4 regions of the Leclercia sp. W6 genome follow, and region 1 is predicted to be linked to each of the others. Evidence: predicted binding sites of a transcription regulator. Region 1 holds the regulator's gene; each other region holds the start of a gene.

Region 1 (2,202 bases):
TATTAACTTCCAGCGCGTCCCGACCGTGGACACCTCTAACCCCTTTGCCGCTAAAGGCATCCCGTCGCTGGATGAGAGCTTTGTGGTGATCCATTTCCGCAATCTGGACAATATCGATTACCCCTGGCTGCTGGCGATGCTGCAGGGTTCGTTTATTTCACACATCAATACGCTGGTGGTGCCGGGCGGGAAGATGGGGCTGGCGATGGAGTTAATCATGACGCCGCTGGTGCAGCGGTTAATGGAAGGGAAGAAGATCGATTGAGGCGTGTTGCCCGGTGGCGCTACGCTTACCGGGCCTACAAGGTTCTGTAGGCCGGGCAAACGAAGTGCCGCCCGGCGTTTGATCCAGGACTTACGCCTCGATCACTTCATACGAATGGGTAATATTGACCGCTTTCTCCAGCATCAGCGCCACGGAGCAGTACTTCTCCGCAGAGAGATCCACCGCGCGGGATACCGCAGCATCTTTCAGCGCTTTGCCGGTCACCACGAAATGCAGGTTGATATGGGTGAAGAGACGCGGCGCTTCATCCCGACGCTCTGAGGTCAGTTTCACTTCGCAGTCGGTCACATCGTGACGCCCTTTTTGCAGAATCGATACCACGTCGATAGCGCTGCATCCTCCCGCCGCCATCAGAACCACTTCCATCGGGCTGGGTGCTTTATCACCGGAGTTGCCATCCATCAGAATCTGGTGCCCCGACGCGGACTCACCGAGAAACGTTAAACCTTCAACCCATTTCACACGTGCTTGCATTTTAACTCACTCCAGGATTGCATTTTTCTTGTCAGATTACGCGCCAGTAACAATTCTGGCAACGGAAGTCGACCTGCATCAAGCTGAAGCGAGACACCAGGAGACACGCGGCAAAAGCTATGCTAAAACAGTCGAGATGCTACAGTAATACATTGACGTTGCACATGTATGCAGAGGACATCACACATTACAGGCTGCTAATCAGTGTGACAGCCAGACCCCAGGCAGGGGAAAGAATACGATTGCAACCCCAGAGTACAGGTACAGAGCCAGACTCTGGAGCCAGCTTATAACAGAGGATAACAGCGCATGGTGCTTGGCAAACCGCAAACAGACCCGACTCTCGAATGGTTCTTGTCTCATTGCCACATTCATAAGTACCCATCGAAGAGCACGCTGATTCACCAGGGTGAAAAAGCGGAAACGTTGTATTACATCGTCAAAGGCTCAGTGGCAGTGCTGATCAAAGATGAAGAAGGCAAAGAGATGATCCTCTCTTACCTGAATCAGGGAGACTTTATCGGTGAACTGGGCCTGTTTGAAGAAGGTCAGGAGCGTAGCGCCTGGGTCCGTGCGAAAACCGCGTGTGAAGTGGCTGAGATCTCTTATAAAAAGTTCCGCCAGCTGATCCAGGTTAACCCGGATATCCTGATGCGCCTCTCTTCGCAGATGGCTCGCCGTCTGCAGGTTACTTCCGAGAAAGTGGGCAACCTCGCCTTCCTGGACGTAACGGGCCGTATCGCTCAGACGCTGCTGAACCTGGCGAAACAGCCAGACGCCATGACCCACCCGGACGGTATGCAAATTAAAATTACCCGTCAGGAAATTGGTCAGATCGTCGGTTGCTCCCGTGAGACAGTGGGCCGTATTTTGAAAATGCTGGAAGATCAGAATCTGATTTCCGCCCACGGTAAAACCATCGTGGTTTACGGAACACGTTAATTCCGCTCAGACGGCGTGGCATCGCACGATGACACGCCGTTTTTGTCTCTCTCACCCATGTGGCGCAGGCTCATTTACCACCCGGAAGTTAACTACGCACTGCGGCAAACCCTGGTGCTGTGTCTCCCTGTGGCTGTGGGTTTAGTTCTCGGTTACCTGCAATACGGCCTTCTGTTTTCTCTCGTTCCCGCCTGCTGCAACATTGCGGGTCTCGACACGCCCCATAAACGCTTTTTTAAACGCCTGATGATTGGCGGCTGCTTGTTTGCCGGCTGTAGTCTTGCCGTGCAATTGCTGCTGGCGCGCGATATTCCGCTGCCCCTCATTCTGACTGCCCTGGCGATGACGTTAGGGGTCACGGCGGAGATCAGCGCTCTGCACGCCCGCCTGCTGCCCGCCTCGCTGATTGCGGCCATCTTTACCCTCAGTCTGGCGGGAAATATGCCGATCTGGGCGCCGCTGCTGATCTACGCCCTGGGGACACTCTGGTACGGTCTGTT
Region 2 (2,202 bases), 2.2 Mb from region 1:
AAAATCGACCAAACGGCACGCACTGCGCCACCTGTCCGCGAATGGCAAAACCTTGCGCGTTAAGCGCGCTGGCGACCGCCATCGCCACATCGCCACCGGAGACATAGAGCGCCGCCGGGCGGCGGGTCTCCAGCGCGTTACGCGTCAGCGCACCCAGAAAGGCGCTGATGGTCTCCCCCAGCGCCGCGCGGCTTAATCCGCGCTGCTGGCAGAGCGTCTCTATCTGATGCCGTGCCTGGATGTCGGCGCAGGTATGCACCACGCAGTGCTGGCCTGCCGCAAGCGCTTGGGCGATCTGCTGCTGGTATCCCGCCATCGTCCCGTTAAACACATCATTGATATCAATTAATACCGTGCTGACATTGTGCTGGTCGCGCACGCGCTGGATCTGCTTTTGCGCAATTTCGCTCATCGAACCGATAACCGCCAGCAGCTGGCGCGGCGTGGCAAGACGGCGCGCCAGGGCATCGCATAGCCCGGCGGAGCCCACCAGCAGCGGCTTTTCATCGCAGGCAAACGCCATGTTGATAATCTGGTCCAGCTCCGCGTCGGTCTGCGCATCCACAATCACCAGACGCGCATCGCTCGCGAGCGCTGTGGCAAGTTCCGCCGGCGTGACCACCCTGCTTTTAAGTCGGGTTTGCTCCGCCAGCACCTTCGCTACCTGCGCGTGGCGCACCGGGGTTTTCGGGTCGCTGGCAAACTCGGTCTCCGTCACCGGCACGCCGTTCACCAGGCAGAGGCCCTGTTCGGTGGTGCGCCCGGCGGCCGGGAATGCCGGGGCGATAATCGCCTGGCCCTTACCGCTAAGCCTCAGCAGCGCCTCTACTTCAGCGCCCGGGTTGCCGCGAAGCGTTGAGTCAATTTTCTTAATCAGCCATTTGGCCGCGTGAACGTCGGTCGCATACTGCGTCAGTTTTTCAGCCGCCTCTGATGCCTTCATCGCCCGGCTATCGCTATTAATAACCAGCGCATCGGTGTCGTCGGTAAAAGGCGTCTGAAACGCCACGCTGACTTTTTTGCCGCTTAGCGCCAGGCTCACCCCCGCATCGTTGGCACCGGTAAAGTCGTCGGCGATCACCACGATCTCTCTGTTCAGGTTGTTCACGTTCATCCTCAAAGGTTCGTCGTTCCTGTTAATGATTATATTCAATCATGATTGATTATATGTGAGCAATATCAAGTTATTCGGTTTGCGAATAAATTATAAATTTAGAGACACGATGACTGTGATTGCCTGTTTTGAGCGAAATCAATCACAGACACAGCAACAGGAGAGCAATGTGTTAACCATTAACAGTACGATAATCAGCGGTGCGGGTGCGATCCCGGCCCTCGCGCCACTGCTGGCAGGCAAGTCGCGCCTTTTACTGGTCACCGACGGTAATATCGCCCGTCTGGAGGCCGCCCGCGCTATCCGCGCCCTGCTGGAAGCCGATAACCGCAGCGTCAGCGTGATTGAGCGCGTGCCGCCAGAGCCCACCCATCACGACGTTCACGCTCTGCTGGCTGACATCAACGATACCGCTTTTGATCTGGTGGTGGGCGTAGGCGGCGGCAGCGTACTGGATGTAGCGAAACTGCTCTCCGTGCTGTGCCATCCGGCCTCGCCGGGGCTGGACGCCCTGCTGGCAGGTGAAAAACCGACCCAGCGCCTTGCTTCATTATTGTTTCCCGCCAGCGCCGGTACCGGCTCCGAAGCCACGCCAAACGCGATCCTCGCCATTCCTGAGCAGAGCACCAAAATCGGCATTATCTCCCCGGTACTGCTGCCCGATTACGTGGCGCTGCTGCCGGAACTGACCACCAGCATGCCGCCGCACATCGCCTCGTCGACCGGGATCGACGCCCTGTGCCACCTGATCGAGTGTTTTACCGCCACCGTCGCGAATCCGGTGAGCGATAACGCAGCGCTGATTGGTCTGCGCAAGCTGGTCAATAACATCGAAACCGCCTGCGCCGAGCCGCACAACCTGGCGGCGAAGCTCGAAATGCTGTGGGCGTCCTACTACGGCGGCGTAGCCATCGCCCATGCCGGAACCCATCTGGTGCATGCCCTTTCCTATCCGCTGGGCGGGAAATATCACCTGCCGCATGGGGTGGCGAACGCCATCATGTTAGCGCCCTGCATGCGCGTGGTGCGCCCGGACGCGGTGGAAAAATTTGCCCAGGTGTGGGATCTGGTGCCGGGTGCCGATACCT
Region 3 (2,202 bases), 2.4 Mb from region 1:
ATGAAAATCCGCGCTCGGTGGCGATCAAAGCCGAGTATATCAAAGAGAAAGGTCTGGCCGGGGCCATGTTCTGGGAGTACGGGGCGGATGACAATAACCAGCTGGCGAAGCAGCTGGCCGAGTCGCTGGGGATAAAACACCCGTAACGTTAAACAGGCCCGGTGAGCCATTCACCGGGCTGCAATGGTTCTGCTTACTGGACCTTCAGCGTCGCAATCGGCTTCGGTGCAATACCAAAATCTTCCTTCAGCTGCTGTTTGCTTTTCATCACCATCTGGCCCTGGGTGTCGATGGTCATATGCTGCGCTTCGGTGTTATTGCGCGCCTGCCAGAGCATCACCAGTTGCAGGCAATTCTCTTTCTGCTCCGGGGTCAGGGCCACGCCATCGGCCCATTTGCCAAGCTCTACCGCCGTGACCAGACGCTGATACACTTCCGGCGTCATGCCGTTGATCATCTCTTCAATATTCATGTTAAATCGGGCTCCGAAGGAATAATTTGCTGAATCGATTTTTCAGCCTTTCGTCTGGTCGCCATTCTCGTCGTCGGTGAAGCTTAAGGAGGCGGAATTGACGCAAAAACGCTCGCCTGTGGGCTGTGGGCCATCCGGGAAGACGTGACCGAGATGGGCGTCACAGTTTCCGCAGCGGATCTCGATGCGCTCCATACCGTGGCTGAGGTCCTTCAGATAGTGAATGGCCTCTTCACTGACCGGTTCATAGAAGCTTGGCCAGCCACAGCCAGAATCGTATTTGCTCTGGGAGTTAAACAGCGCAGCGTCACAGACCAGGCAGTGGTAAACACCGTCCCTTTTGTTATGCAGCAGACGCCCGGTAAACGGCGGTTCCGTCCCGTGATTTTGCGTCACGTAGAACTGCATTTCGGTGAGGTTTTTTTTCAGTTCATCGGAGTTATGTTGATTCGACATAGGCTTACATCTCGCAGTTGAAACAGACAACTTTTACTGTCGATTCTAACAAAACATTAACACTGAAGTATGAACTTTTGATCTAAACTTACTCGTTGCGCAGAGGCGGTCAGACAAATGTGATCTACTCCACGTTTTTATGTGGGCAGCCCTTTAAAATTCCGTGCGCAGGCCCCATATGGGTGCAAGCTCCAAGGGAATGTGAGGTAGGTCAATCGAGCAAAGCTAATGCTAAGGATTGATTTGTCGCAATGATTGACACGATTCCGCTTGACGCTGCGTAAGGTTTTTGTAATTTTACACGCAACCTTTTATTCACTAACAAATAGCTGGTGGAATATATGACTATCAAAGTAGGTATCAACGGTTTTGGCCGTATCGGCCGTATTGTTTTCCGTGCTGCGCAGGAACGTTCTGACATCGAAATCGTTGGCATCAACGATCTGTTAGACGCTGAGTACATGGCATACATGCTGAAGTACGACTCAACTCACGGTCGTTTCAACGGCACCGTTGAAGTGAAAGACGGCCACCTGGTTGTTAATGGCAAAACCATCCGTGTTACTGCTGAAAAAGACCCAGCTAACCTGAAATGGAACGAAATCGGTGTTGACGTTGTTGCTGAAGCAACCGGTATCTTCCTGACCGACGAAACTGCGCGTAAGCACATCACCGCTGGCGCGAAAAAAGTTGTTCTGACTGGTCCTTCCAAAGACAACACCCCAATGTTCGTTCGTGGTGCTAACTTCGAAACTTACGCTGGCCAGGACATCGTTTCTAACGCATCCTGCACCACCAACTGCCTGGCACCGCTGGCAAAAGTTATCAACGACAACTTCGGCATCATCGAAGGTCTGATGACTACTGTTCACGCAACCACCGCGACTCAGAAAACCGTTGACGGCCCGTCTCACAAAGACTGGCGCGGCGGCCGCGGCGCAGCTCAGAACATCATCCCATCTTCTACCGGCGCAGCTAAAGCTGTAGGTAAAGTTCTGCCAGAACTGAACGGCAAACTGACTGGTATGGCGTTCCGCGTTCCAACTCCAAACGTATCTGTTGTTGACCTGACCGTTCGTCTGGAAAAAGCAGCAAGCTACGAAGAAATCAAGAAAGCAATCAAAGCGGCTTCTGAAGGCCCAATGAAAGGCGTTCTGGGTTACACCGAAGACGACGTTGTTTCTACCGATTTCAACGGCGAAGTTTGCACTTCCGTGTTCGATGCTAAAGCAGGTATCGCACTGAACGACAACTTCGTGAAACTGGTTTCCTGG
Region 4 (2,202 bases), 1.5 Mb from region 1:
GCTGCTCTCATCCTGCTCGCCTTCCGGGGTGCTGGCGTTCAGGTTGTATTCAAACTGGCCGTAACCGGTCAGCTGGTTGCTAATCTGCGTTTCGCCTTTGATACCGAAACGGGCATAGGAGGTATCGGCATTCTCGCTGTTGCTATCATCGGTCTTGTCCCAGATACGCTCGCCGACCATTTTTCCGTACAGGTCGAATTTATTGCCGTCCTTGTTGTAGATCTCTGCCGCATTAGCCGCGCCAGCGCATAATAAAACAGGGACAAGAACTGCCAGAACTTTTCTTTTCATTATATATTCTTTTGTATGTATTTTCTTCATGAATATACGTAACCCCCTCCGGGTTACAGGGGTAATACTATTTCAGGGCGGGTTTTTGCTGTTTAAAAATAAATGTAACTAAATTATTTAGATTATTTCAAAATATTAATATGAATGTCTTTATATGTTTATTTTATTAATTTTAAATAAATATAGGCGATGATTATTGATATTTATATCAGTGAGTTATTGGTTGTATAAACTTATTGGATTGATTTATGTTTGCGCGGAGGAGAGAAGGGAATAAAAAAAGCCCGATAATATTATCGGGCTAAGATAAGGGTAATTTAAGGGTGTTTAATCATGAAACGACAAAAAAGCTCATAACGTCCTTATCATTGCACAATTATAAGCGTGAGAAAACAGGTTTATCTGGATAAAGAGAGTGAAAAAATAGCGCAATATAATTGCTTTCCTGAATCCTCTCATTCGCGCATAAGCGAAGCAGCGCAATAAACAGGCAGGCTTAAAAATTGCGTAAGATCAACTTAACGCAAATTAAAAGCATAAAATCTGTGCAGGAGAGTGCATTAGATAGAAAAATGTGATTTATTTCACATTTTATATTATTGGTGTGAATGTAGTGGTCTTGCTGCGCTGAGAGGACAACATGGCAAAGAAATACGTTCGCAGCCTGGGAGGCAAACTTGCCCTGTGGGTCTTTTATGCCTTTTGCGGCTACTTCCTCTGGGCGATGGCGCGCTATGTGTGGGTCGTCAGTAAAGTCAGTTCGGTATCAGGTTCGATGATTCAATGCGATCCCGGCTCAACAGCCGGCAAGTGGCTGGGAGGCCTGTGCGGCTTTCTGGTGCTGAGTGTTGTGGGGGCGATCCTCGGTAGCATTGCCTGGTATACCCGGCCGCGTGAAATGTCAGATCGGTAAAGAATTGCTATTGTACAGCTTTTCACTTTATGGAAAGCGCTATGGAACTTGTGCAGTGGCAGCAACGTTTTGAAAACTGGCTGACGGCGCATCACGCCAGCGATGATACTGCCCATGATATCTCCCATTTCCGTCGTGTCTGGAACACCGCAAAACGCCTCATGGCAGACCAGCCGGTCGATGCGCTGACGATCCTGGCCGCCTGTTATTTTCACGATATTGTCAGCCTGCCGAAAAATCATCCGCAGCGAGGCCGCTCGTCGCAGTTGGCAGCGGACAAAACGATCGCCATCCTGCGTGAAGACTTTGCCGATTTTCCTGCCGCGCATTACGCCGCCGTTCACCATGCTATCGAAGCGCACAGCTTCAGTGCCGGCATTGCGCCGCACACGCTGGAAGCGAAAATCGTGCAGGATGCTGACAGGCTGGAAGCCCTGGGTGCGATTGGCCTGGCACGTGTGTTTGCCGTCTCTGGCGCGCTGGGTGTGCCTCTTTTCGACCCGGAAGATCCCTTTGCCGATGAGCGCGAGCTGAACGACCGCGCCTTTGCGCTTGACCATTTTCAGACCAAATTGCTGCGCCTGCCGCAGACGATGCAAACCGCCGCCGGGCGTGCGCTGGCGCGCCAGAGCGCTGACTTTTTAATCCAGTTTATGGCACGGCTGAGTGCCGAACTACGCGGTGATTACGAAGGCACCGACAGCGCGGTGTTACAGCGTTTCCGGGAAAGTCTGTAAAGTCTTTCTGTGTTACTCTCTGTTAACCCCTTTTGGCCCGGTTAAATGTATGCAGGAAAATGTATCAGTGATGGAGTCCGCGCTTTTGCTGGCAGAAAAATCAACGGCGTCAGTTCAGGCGTTATTGTGCCAGCTGCTGGAAATTTACGATGCCAGAACGCTGGCACATCTGCTGAATGCTCAGGGCGAGAGTCACTGGAGCCCGGCAATCATTAAACGGCTGGTGACCAGTGAGCGGGCAGGGCGGCGTCTCAGCGACGG

Evidence for each region. The regulator CRP, encoded in region 1, controls carbon source genes, mostly activating them, when cyclic AMP is high. The targets are predictions, from matches to a motif close to ATGTGANNNNNNTCACAT.
Region 2: DVA43_RS06640 (iron-containing alcohol dehydrogenase) is a predicted target of CRP. The motif match lies at 1,168-1,185, and genes of this name have one in related genera.
Region 3: msrB (peptide-methionine (R)-S-oxide reductase MsrB) is a predicted target of CRP. The motif match lies at 1,046-1,063, and genes of this name have one in related genera.
Region 4: drpB (cell division protein DrpB) is a predicted target of CRP. The motif match lies at 864-881, and genes of this name have one in related genera.

What each region holds. Positions count from the first base shown of each region.
Region 1 covers NZ_CP031104.1:4,083,371-4,085,572, reverse strand. Annotated here, with positions in the region: gene DVA43_RS19920 (phosphoribulokinase) at 1-265, shown strand, start outside; gene DVA43_RS19915 (OsmC family protein) at 356-760, opposite strand; gene crp (cAMP-activated global transcriptional regulator CRP) at 1,070-1,702, shown strand; gene DVA43_RS19905 (YccS/YhfK family putative transporter) at 1,760-2,202, shown strand, end outside.
Region 2 covers NZ_CP031104.1:1,369,808-1,372,009, forward strand. Annotated here, with positions in the region: gene DVA43_RS06635 (four-carbon acid sugar kinase family protein) at 1-1,114, opposite strand, end outside; gene DVA43_RS06640 (iron-containing alcohol dehydrogenase) at 1,284-2,202, shown strand, end outside.
Region 3 covers NZ_CP031104.1:1,730,902-1,733,103, forward strand. Annotated here, with positions in the region: gene DVA43_RS08455 (glycoside hydrolase family 18 protein) at 1-146, shown strand, start outside; gene DVA43_RS08460 (YeaC family protein) at 194-472, opposite strand; gene msrB (peptide-methionine (R)-S-oxide reductase MsrB) at 515-928, opposite strand; gene gapA (glyceraldehyde-3-phosphate dehydrogenase) at 1,270-2,202, shown strand, end outside.
Region 4 covers NZ_CP031104.1:628,385-630,586, forward strand. Annotated here, with positions in the region: gene DVA43_RS03045 (porin) at 1-291, opposite strand, end outside; gene drpB (cell division protein DrpB) at 932-1,204, shown strand; gene DVA43_RS03055 (phosphohydrolase) at 1,246-1,941, shown strand; gene DVA43_RS03060 (DNA cytosine methyltransferase) at 1,991-2,202, shown strand, end outside.